DNA from 2 places in the Kitasatospora sp. NPDC058184 genome. Region 2 is predicted to be linked to the other one. Evidence: riboswitches for the same ligand, from Rfam matches in the RefSeq annotation. Region 2 holds a riboswitch; the other holds the start of a gene.
The links. A riboswitch is a leader RNA that binds a small molecule or an ion and turns the genes downstream of it on or off. The one in region 2 is predicted to bind cobalamin.

Region 1 (4,499 bases), on a different contig from region 2:
GACTACCTGGACGACGCCGGGCGGCCGCGCTGGCACCTGCACCTGGCCGACAACTCCCCCACCGCCACCGCCCACTTCAGCGCGGTCGCCTGCATGGGCCTGGCCGTCCACCTCACCGAGCTGGGCGCCGACCGGCTCGGCATCTGCCAGGCCGCGCCCTGCCGCAACGCCTACCTGGACACCTCGACCAACCGCTCCCGCCGCTACTGCTCGGACCGCTGCGCGACCCGCGCCAACGTGGCCGCCTACCGGGCCCGCAAGCGCCTGGAGGCGGAGGCGGCGGCCCGGGCGTAGCGGCCCGCTAGACCTCCTCGACCCAGGCGCCGAGCCGGCGGGCCAGGCCCGGCACCCGGGCCAGCCGCGGGGTGAGCAGCAGCCGCTCCAGCCGGCGCCCCGGCGCCAGCCAGACCGGGCTCGGGCGCAGCCGCAGCAGCACCCGGCCGAGCACCAGCTCGTCCGGGACGGCGCCGTAGCTGCGGCTGTCGCTGTCCACCGGGCGGTTGTCGGAGAGCAGCCACCAGCCCGTGGCCCGGCGCTCGGCGGCCCGCTTCACCACCAGCAGGTCCTGCTGGAAGGGGTGCCGGAAGACCACCACCGCGCCGGGCCGGATCGGCGCGCCGTAGCGGACCAGCAGCCGGTCGCCCTCGCGCAGGGTCGGGACCATCGACGGCCCCGCCACGTCGACCAGCCCGAACGGCAGCGCGCCGCCCGGGCCGCGCTCCCCCGCCCCGGCGCCCTCCGCTCGCGTGCTCCGCGCCACGACTCCTCCTCCCGCCCCCGCTCGCGCCCCCAGTCTGCCGTACGGACCGCCGTCCGTCCGATGTCCGGATTGCGCCGGTTCCCGGTCCGTCTTTCGCCCTAGGCCCACCGCCCGATCGCGAAACCGGGAGGGCGGAAGGGTAATCTCGGGCGCGGGAAGACGATCTAAGGAAGGACTCCCATGTTCTCTCGTCTGTTTGCACCGCGCGCCACCGTCCACGCCCACTGCGACCTGCCCTGCGGCGTCTACGACCCCGCGCAGGCCAAGCTGGAGGCCGAGTCGGTCAAGGCCACCCAGGAGAAGTACCAGGCCAACGAGGACCCGCACTTCCGCGCCCGCGCCGTCATCATCAAGGAGCAGCGCGCCGAGGCCGTCAAGCACCACATCTCGGTGCTGTGGAGCGACTACTTCAAGGCCCCGCACTTCGAGAAGTACCCGCAGCTGCACCAGCTGATCAACGACACCCTGAAGGCCGCCTCGGCCGCCAAGGCGTCCACGGACCCGGCCACCGGCCAGGCCCTGCTCGACCTGATCGCCCAGGTCGACAAAATCTTCTGGGAGACCAAGCAGGCCTGAGCCTGACGCGTCGCCACCCGACCGCCCCCGTCCGCACCGCCGGACGGGGGCGGTCGTGCGTTCACGTCCGACCCGGCTCGGTAAGGGTTGCCTGCCCTGAGTGGCTGTTATGCTGCCAGGGCGTCCGAGGGGGAAGTCCGGTGCGAATCCGGCGCTGACCCGCAACGGTGAGCACGGCCCGTACCCGCCCGTACGGCCGCGCCAGCCCGATCGCCCTCGGCCGCCGACCTCCCGACAACTCGCCGCGGACTGCGAGGGGAACGGCGCCCCGGCACGCCCCCGGCCCGCGCCCGCCCCGGCGCGCTCCCGGCCCGAGGCAAGGCGCACCCGTGAACCGCGCACCCGTCAACCGTGCAGTCGGCCCGCCCGCTCGCCGAATACCCGTCGTCCCGCTCGCCGCCGGACTCGCCGCCGCCCTGCTGCTCTCCCTGGTCTGCGGGGTCGCCCTCGGCTCCTCCGGGCTCGGCCTGCCCCGGGTGCTGCGGCTCCTGGGCGCCGGGCTGACGGGCGGCCGGCTGGACGCGGACGAGGCGGCCGCGTACGCGATCGTCTGGGAGATCCGGCTGCCGCGCACCGTGCTGGCCGCCGTGGTCGGCGCCGGGCTGGCCGCCTGCGGGGTCGCCGTCCAGGCCCTGGTGCGCAACGCGCTGGCGGACCCCTTCGTGCTCGGCATCTCCTCCGGCGCGGCCGTCGGCGCCAACGCCGTGATGCTGTTCGGCGCCTTCGCCTCGCTCGGGGTGTGGGCGATCTCCGCCTCCGCCTTCGGCTCCGCGCTGGCCGCCATGACCCTGGTCTACGTCGCGGCCCGCACCGCGTACGGGCTCACCCCGCTGCGGCTGGTGCTCACCGGCACCGCGCTGTCCTACGGCTTCTCCGCCGCCACCACCCTGATGGTCTTCGCCGCCGACCGCGGCGAGGCCGCCCGGGACGTCATGATGTGGCTGCTCGGCAGCCTCGGCGGCGCCACCTGGGGCAAGGTGCCGATCGCCGCCGTCACCGTGCTGGCCGGGCTCGCCTACCTGGCCTGCACCGCCGGGCGGCTGGACGCGCTCGCGATGGGCGACGAGACCTCCGCCTCGCTCGGCGTGGACCCGGACCGGCTGCGCCGCGAGCTGTTCGTGGTGACCGCCGCCGTCACCGGCACCGTGGTCGCGGTCAGCGGAGCGATCGGCTTCGTCGGGCTGCTGATGCCGCACCTGGCGCGGATGCTGGTCGGCGCCGGGCACCGCCGGGTGCTGGTGGTCGCGCCGCTCGCCGGGGCGCTGCTGCTGGTCTGGGTGGACATCGCCTCGCGCACCCTGCTGGCGCCCGCCGAACTGCCCGTCGGGGTGTTCACCGCGGTGCTCGGCGTGCCCGCCTTCCTGGTGATGATGCGCCGCCGCGGCCAGGCCTTCGGAGGTGCCCGGTGACCGCGACGACCGACCCGACCCCGGTGCACGCCCAGGACCTCGCCGTCGACGGCGTCTCGGTGGAGCTGGCCGGCACCCGGCTGGTCCACGAGGTGAGCCTGGCGGCCGCCGCCGGACAGGTGGTCGGCCTGATCGGCCCCAACGGCAGCGGCAAGTCGACCCTGCTGCGCTGCGTCTACCGGGTGCTGAAGCCGGCCGGCGGCGTGGTCCGGCTGGCCGGCGACGACCTGCACGCCCTCACCGCCCGCGAGAGCGCCCGCCGGGTGGCCGCGCTGACCCAGGAGCACTCCGCCGAGTTCGACTTCACCGTCGCCGAGGTGGTCGCCATGGGCCGGCTGCCGCACCGCCGCGGCTTCGGCGCCCAAGTCGACGGGGACGAGCGGCGCTGCGCCGAGGCGCTGCGCAAGGTCCGGGCCGGGCACCTCGCCGAGCGGGGCTTCCTGAGCCTGTCCGGGGGCGAGAAGCAGCGGGTGCTGTTCGCCCGCGCGCTGGTCCAGGAACCGCGCCTGCTGGTGCTCGACGAACCCACCAACCACCTCGACATCGCGCACCAGTTGGAGGTGCTGGCGCTCGCCCGCGAGGCCGGTCCGACGGTGCTCACCGCGCTGCACGACCTCAACCTGGCGGCGGGCCACTGCGACCTGCTGTACGTCCTGCGGGACGGCCGGATCGTCGCCTCCGGGCCGCCCGACGAGGTGCTCCGACCCGCCCTGCTGGCCGAGGTGTTCGGCGTCCGGGGCACCCCGGTGCGCCACCCGGAGACCGGCGCCCTCCAGCTGCTCTTCGACCGCCTCCCCTGACCCCCAAGGAACTCCCGTGCGCACCAAGGCCGTTGCCGCCACCGCCCTGCTCGCCCTCGGACTCGTCGGCTGCGGCGCCGAGATCGCCCCGAAGGAGGCCGCCACCGCCTCCGCCCACTACCCCGTGACGGTGGACAACTGCGGGGAGAAGCTCACCTTCGCGCAGAAGCCCGCCCGGGTGGTGACCAACGACGTCAACATCACCGAACTGATGCTCTCGCTCGGCCTCGCCGACCGGATGGCCGGCTACGTGATGCCCGACGACAAGGGGAAGATCGACCAGGTCGCCTGGAAGGACGGCTACCAGCAGACCACCTGGCTCTCCAAGAAGATCCTCACCAAGGAGATCGCGCTGGACGCCAAGGCCGACCTGGTCTTCGCCGGCTGGCACTACGGCTTCGACGAGGGCAGCGGCGTCACCCCGCAGGCCTTCAAGGCGCTCGGCGTCGACTCGTACGTGCTCAGCGAGTCCTGCCGCAGCGGCAAGGGCACCGAGCGCGGCGTGATGGACCCGCTGGAGGCGCTCTACACCGACCTGGCCAACCTCGGCGAGATCTTCGACGTCAAGGACCGCTCCGACCAGCTGATCGCGGACTTCAAGGCGCGGATCGCCGCCGTCCCGCAGCCCGAGCGCCGCCCCTCCGTCTTCCTGTACGACAGCGGGCAGGACAAGCCGTACACCGCCGGGAAGTTCGCCGCCGCCAACGAGATCATCGCCAAGGCCGGCGGGACCAACATCATGGGCGACCTCGCCGACAGCTGGGTCACGGCCGGCTGGGAGAGCGTGGTGCAGCGCGACCCCGAGGTGATCGTGATCAACGACTACGCGACGCCGAAGGCCGAGGAGAAGCGGAAGTTCCTGACGTCCTTCCCGCCGCTGGCCGACGTCGCCGCGGTCAGGAACGGCCGGATCTTCGTCATGGACTACGTCGACCTGGTGGAGAGCCCGCGCAA
Region 2 (4,499 bases):
GGTCCGTAGCGGGCGGGCGGGGTCAGGGCCCGGTACGGAAGGACACCCGGGTGCGGTCCCCGCCGGTGCGGACGGTGAGTCCGTGCTCCGGGAGGCCGGCCGGGTCGCCGCCGTCGGCGAGCCAGCAGGCCACGGCGGAGCCGAGCAACAGCGGGTCGACGGCGGGGTCGGGGCGGCCCCAGTCCGGTTCGGCGCGGGCCTCCAGCAGTCGGCCGGCGTGCAGCCGGAGCAGGTGGCGGGCCGGGCCGAGGGCGGCCACCGCGACGGCGAGGCCGGGCAGTTCGGCGGCGGTGTCGGCCAGCCAGCGGGTGGCGGGGCGTTCGGCGTGCGCCTCGGTGCGGGCGATCACCTCGGCCGTGTAGCGCAGGGCGTCGCCCGGGTGCTCGTCGGTGAGGGCGTGGAAGCCGCGCGGGGTGTGGTCGTCCGGGTGGAAGGGGTAGCGCCGCAGGCTCACCTCGGTCCCCTCGGTGCTGCCCTCGACGTCGTACGCGGTGGGCCACTCGGTGGCCCCGGGGCAGGGGACGGGCCTGGGGTAGGGCGGCAGGGCCGGTTCGTCCCCGGGTTCGTCCAGGCCGTCCAGGAAGGAGTAGAGCAGCGGGCGCAGCAGCCGGGCGGATTCGCCGCGGTGGGCGAGTGAGCGGTCGGTGATCTCGCGCAGGCCGGCCGGGGCCTCGGCGAGGGCCTGTTCGAGCTGGGCGGCGAGGTCCCCGTCCGGGTCGAGGACGGGGGCGGCCTGGCCGAAGGCGTAGCTGGGGGAGCGCGGGTCGAGTTCGGCGGCGCCGGTGGCGACGAGCATGGTGCGGTGTTCCAGGGCGGCGCCGTAGACGGTGACCGAGCCGTGGTCGCCGATCACGCAGTCGGCGGCGACGAGCGCGGCCTGCCAGCCCTGGTGGGGCGGGATCAGGCGCAGGCCCATCCGGCGGGCGTCGTCGAGCAGCGCCCCGGGGGCGTGGCGGCTCCACACGTTGGGGTGCAGCACGACGGCCACCGTGTACTCGTCGGCGGGCAGTTGGCGGACGAGCCGCCGGGGCAGGTCGGGGTGGCGGCCGAATAACGAGTGCTCGCTCCAGGTGGAGCTGACGACGACGAGCCGTCGGCCGCCGACGGCGCCGAGCGCGGCGCGGTAGCCGTCCCGGGAGCGCCGGCTGGCGAGCATCCGGTCGAAGCACGGGTCGCCGACCACCCGGGCGACGTCCAGGGCCTCGGGGCAGGAGGTCCGCAGCCGGTCGAGCTGTTCGGGGTGGGAGAGCCCGAGGGCGTCCACGAACACCCGCCCGCGGTGGGTGAGTTCGTTGCGGGACAGGCCGGCGGCGCTGACCGTGTCGCCGGTGGACTCGGTGACCAGGCGGTTGTAGCCGGCGCCGTGCGGCAGGACGACGAGGTGGGCGTCCAGGCGGTGCATGGAGGAGTGGACGGCGCAGGCGACGGCCAGGTCGAAGCGGTGGCGGACGGCGTCGTCCCAGTCCAGCACGGTGAAGCCGGACAGGCCGTGCAGGTAGTCGTCCAGGGCGCGGTCGGCGAAGACGGAACCGGGGTTGACGGTGAAGTACCACTCGATGCCGTGCGGGCTCAGCAGGGAGAGGACGTCCAGCACCCGGGTGGCCGAGGTGAGGGTGCGGGCGACCGCCAGCACGCGGGCCTTGACCGGGTCGGTGTTCCAGCGGTCGGCGGGCCAGGCATGGGGGTGGGACGGCACATCATGATCGTACTGGCCGGGGCCGTTCGCGGCGCGCCTTCCCGAGCGGGAGTCAGCGGCCCGGGCAGGAGTCGGCAGACCGAGCGGGAGTCAGCAGGTCGGGCAGGCGTCGGCGGGAGGGGTCAGCCCACCGCCGCGCTGGGCTCGTGGTGCTCGGCGGCGGCGCACTCGTCGAGGAGGGGGCGCATGGCCTCGTCCACGAGCCGGTAGCGCACCACTCGTCCGTCCCGGTCGCCGGTGACCACGCCGGCCGTGCGGAGCAGCCGCAGGGCCTGGGAGACGGCGGGGTCGCGCATGCCGGTGGCCACCGCGAGGTCGCTGACGGCGAGCGGGCCGGCCCGGTGGAGGGCGAGCAGCAGGGCGAGCCGTCCGGGGTCGGCGAGCAGGGAGAACCGCTCGGCCCAGGACCGGACGTGCGCGGGGTCGCCGATCGCGGCGATGGCCTCGCAGACCCGGTGCCCGTCGATGGTGCGGTGGCCCGCGCGGTCGGCCGGTACGAGATGCATGCGGACATTCTTGCAGGCGGTCGCCTGTGATCCTGGACACCTGCGCAGGTGCGCAGCCTTGCACGGGTCGGGGCGCGGCCCCTACGGTGTTCCCCGCCGTGGTGCTCGGGAAGACCGGTGACGGACCCTCAGGGGTCCCAGCCCGGAGCGGCCCTCGCCACTGTGATCGGGTCGTTCCTCCGCCCGCGGAGGAACGTCGTCCGTGCCCACGGAGCCACTGGGTGCCTCGCGCACCTGGGAAGGCGGGCACGGGTATCCCGTCAGCCAGGAGACCGGCCACGGCATCTCACGAGGTTTTCCACGAGGTGCTGGAGCGTGATCCGCAGATGACCCTGCCCGAAACCGTTGCCGCCGGCGCGAAGCCGGCCCCTTCCGTGCTGCCCAGCTTCAGATGGCGGCGCGAGGACACCGTCCGTACGGCCGGGCTGATGGCGGTGATCGTGGCCATGCACGTGGTGGCCTTCGGCACGCTGATCTTCCTGGTCGCGCCCGAGCGGTACGCGGTCGGTACCCAGGTCTTCGGGGTGGGCCTCGGCATCACCGCGTACACCCTCGGCATGCGGCACGCCTTCGACGCCGACCACATCGCGGTGATCGACAACACCACCCGCAAGCTGATGGCGGACGGCAAGCGGCCGGTCTCGGTGGGCTTCTGGTTCGCCCTCGGGCACTCCTCGATGGTGGTGCTGATGGCCGCCCTGGTGGCGGGCGGCGCGCAGCTGGCGAACACGCTGATGGACGACGAGTCGGCCACCCACAAGTGGCTGGGCGTGATCGGGACGACCACCTCCGGCGTGTTCCTCTACCTGATCGGCGCGCTCAACCTGGCGGCGCTGCTCGGCATCCTCAGGGTGTTCCGCTCGATGCGGGCCGGGAAGTTCGACGAGAAGGAGCTGGAGGCGCACCTCGACTCGCGCGGCTTCATGGCCCGGGTGCTGAACCGGGCGACCCGTTCGATCACCCGGCCGGGGCAGATGTTCCCGGTGGGCATGGTGCTGGGCCTGGGCTTCGACACCGCGACCGAGGTCACCCTGATGGTGATGGCCGGCTCGGGCGCGGCCTCCGGGCTGCCCTGGTACGCGATCGTCTGCCTGCCGCTGCTGTTCGCGGCGGGGATGAGCCTGTTCGACACCCTGGACGGGACGTTCATGAACTTCGCGTACCAGTGGGCCTTCGCCAACCCGGTCCGGAAGGTGTACTACAACCTGACCATCACGGGTCTGTCGATCGCGGTGGCCTTCATCATCGGCACCATCGAGCTGGTCGGGGTGCTGCACGAGAAGCTCGACCTGACCGACCCGGTCACCGGGTTCGTCGCGGACATCTCGCTGGACAACGTGGGCTACGCCATCGCCGGGCTGTTCGTGGTGGTCTGGGCGATCGCGATCGGGTACTGGAAGCTCGCCCGGGTCGAGCAGCGCTGGACGCCCGAGGGCTCCTGAGCCGAGCGGCCCGGCCACCCACGGCGCCTCCCCGAGTCCGGGGAGGCGCCGTTCGCGTGTCCGGGGTCAGCGCTCCTCGCGGAAGTCGACGTGCCGGCCCGCGGCCGGGTCGTACTTGCGCAGGACCATCCGGTCCGGGTCGTTGCGGCGGTTCTTGCGGGTCACGTAGGTGAAGCCGGTGCCGGCGGTGGAGCGGAGCCTGATCACCGGGCGCAGTTCGCTGCGGGCCATGGGACGTCCTCCTGGGGTCTGGGGGGTCGGGGTCTCGGGTTCCGGTCCGAGGGGTTGGCTCGAACCGTACATCAAAATGGAAGTCATTTTCATCTGGTGTAACGTGAGCCCGGTCCTGCCCATTCCCGGACGCCAGGGAGCACCCATGTCCGCCCGCTGCCAACTCACCGGCCGCCGGCCCGGCTTCGGCAACGCGATCTCGCACTCGCACCGCCGCACCGGCCGCCGCTTCGACCCCAACATCCAGCGCAAGCGCTACTGGCTGCCCGGCGAGGGCCGGTACGTCCGGCTGGCGCTGAGCGCCAAGGGCATCCGCACCGTCGACGCGATCGGCATCGAGGCCGCCGTCGCCCGCATCCGCGCCCGGGGGGAGAAGGTCTGATGGCCAAGCAGAGCAAGATCGCCAAGAACGAGCGGCGGCGCGCCGTCGTCGCCCGCCACGCCGAGCGCCGGGCCGAGCTCAAGCGGACCATCGCCCACCCCGGCACCGGCCCCGCCGAGCGCGCCGCCGCCCAGGCCGAGCTCGCCCGCCAGCCGCGCGACGCCAGCGCCACCCGGGTCCGCAACCGGGACGCCGTGGACGGCCGGCCCCGCGGCTACCTGCGGGCCTTCGGCCTCTCCCGG

Region 1: another riboswitch for cobalamin. It lies ahead of ACFVXH_RS09870 (iron ABC transporter permease); the one in region 2 lies ahead of ACFVXH_RS13415 (HoxN/HupN/NixA family nickel/cobalt transporter).

The regions. Positions count from the first base shown of each region.
Region 1 is NZ_JBHVVE010000004.1:279,593-284,091, reverse strand. Features, by position in the region: gene ACFVXH_RS09885 (CGNR zinc finger domain-containing protein) at 1-294, shown strand, start outside; gene sodX (nickel-type superoxide dismutase maturation protease) at 302-664, opposite strand; gene sodN (superoxide dismutase, Ni) at 941-1,336, shown strand; cobalamin riboswitch at 1,418-1,543, shown strand; gene ACFVXH_RS09870 (iron ABC transporter permease) at 1,666-2,745, shown strand; gene ACFVXH_RS09865 (ABC transporter ATP-binding protein) at 2,742-3,545, shown strand; gene ACFVXH_RS09860 (ABC transporter substrate-binding protein) at 3,562-4,499, shown strand, end outside.
Region 2 is NZ_JBHVVE010000006.1:63,004-67,502, forward strand. Features, by position in the region: gene ACFVXH_RS13405 (hypothetical protein) at 23-1,696, opposite strand; gene ACFVXH_RS13410 (metalloregulator ArsR/SmtB family transcription factor) at 1,819-2,202, opposite strand; cobalamin riboswitch at 2,285-2,498, shown strand; gene ACFVXH_RS13415 (HoxN/HupN/NixA family nickel/cobalt transporter) at 2,529-3,644, shown strand; gene rpmG (50S ribosomal protein L33) at 3,711-3,875, opposite strand; gene rpmB (50S ribosomal protein L28) at 4,021-4,257, shown strand; gene rpsN (30S ribosomal protein S14) at 4,257-4,499, shown strand, end outside.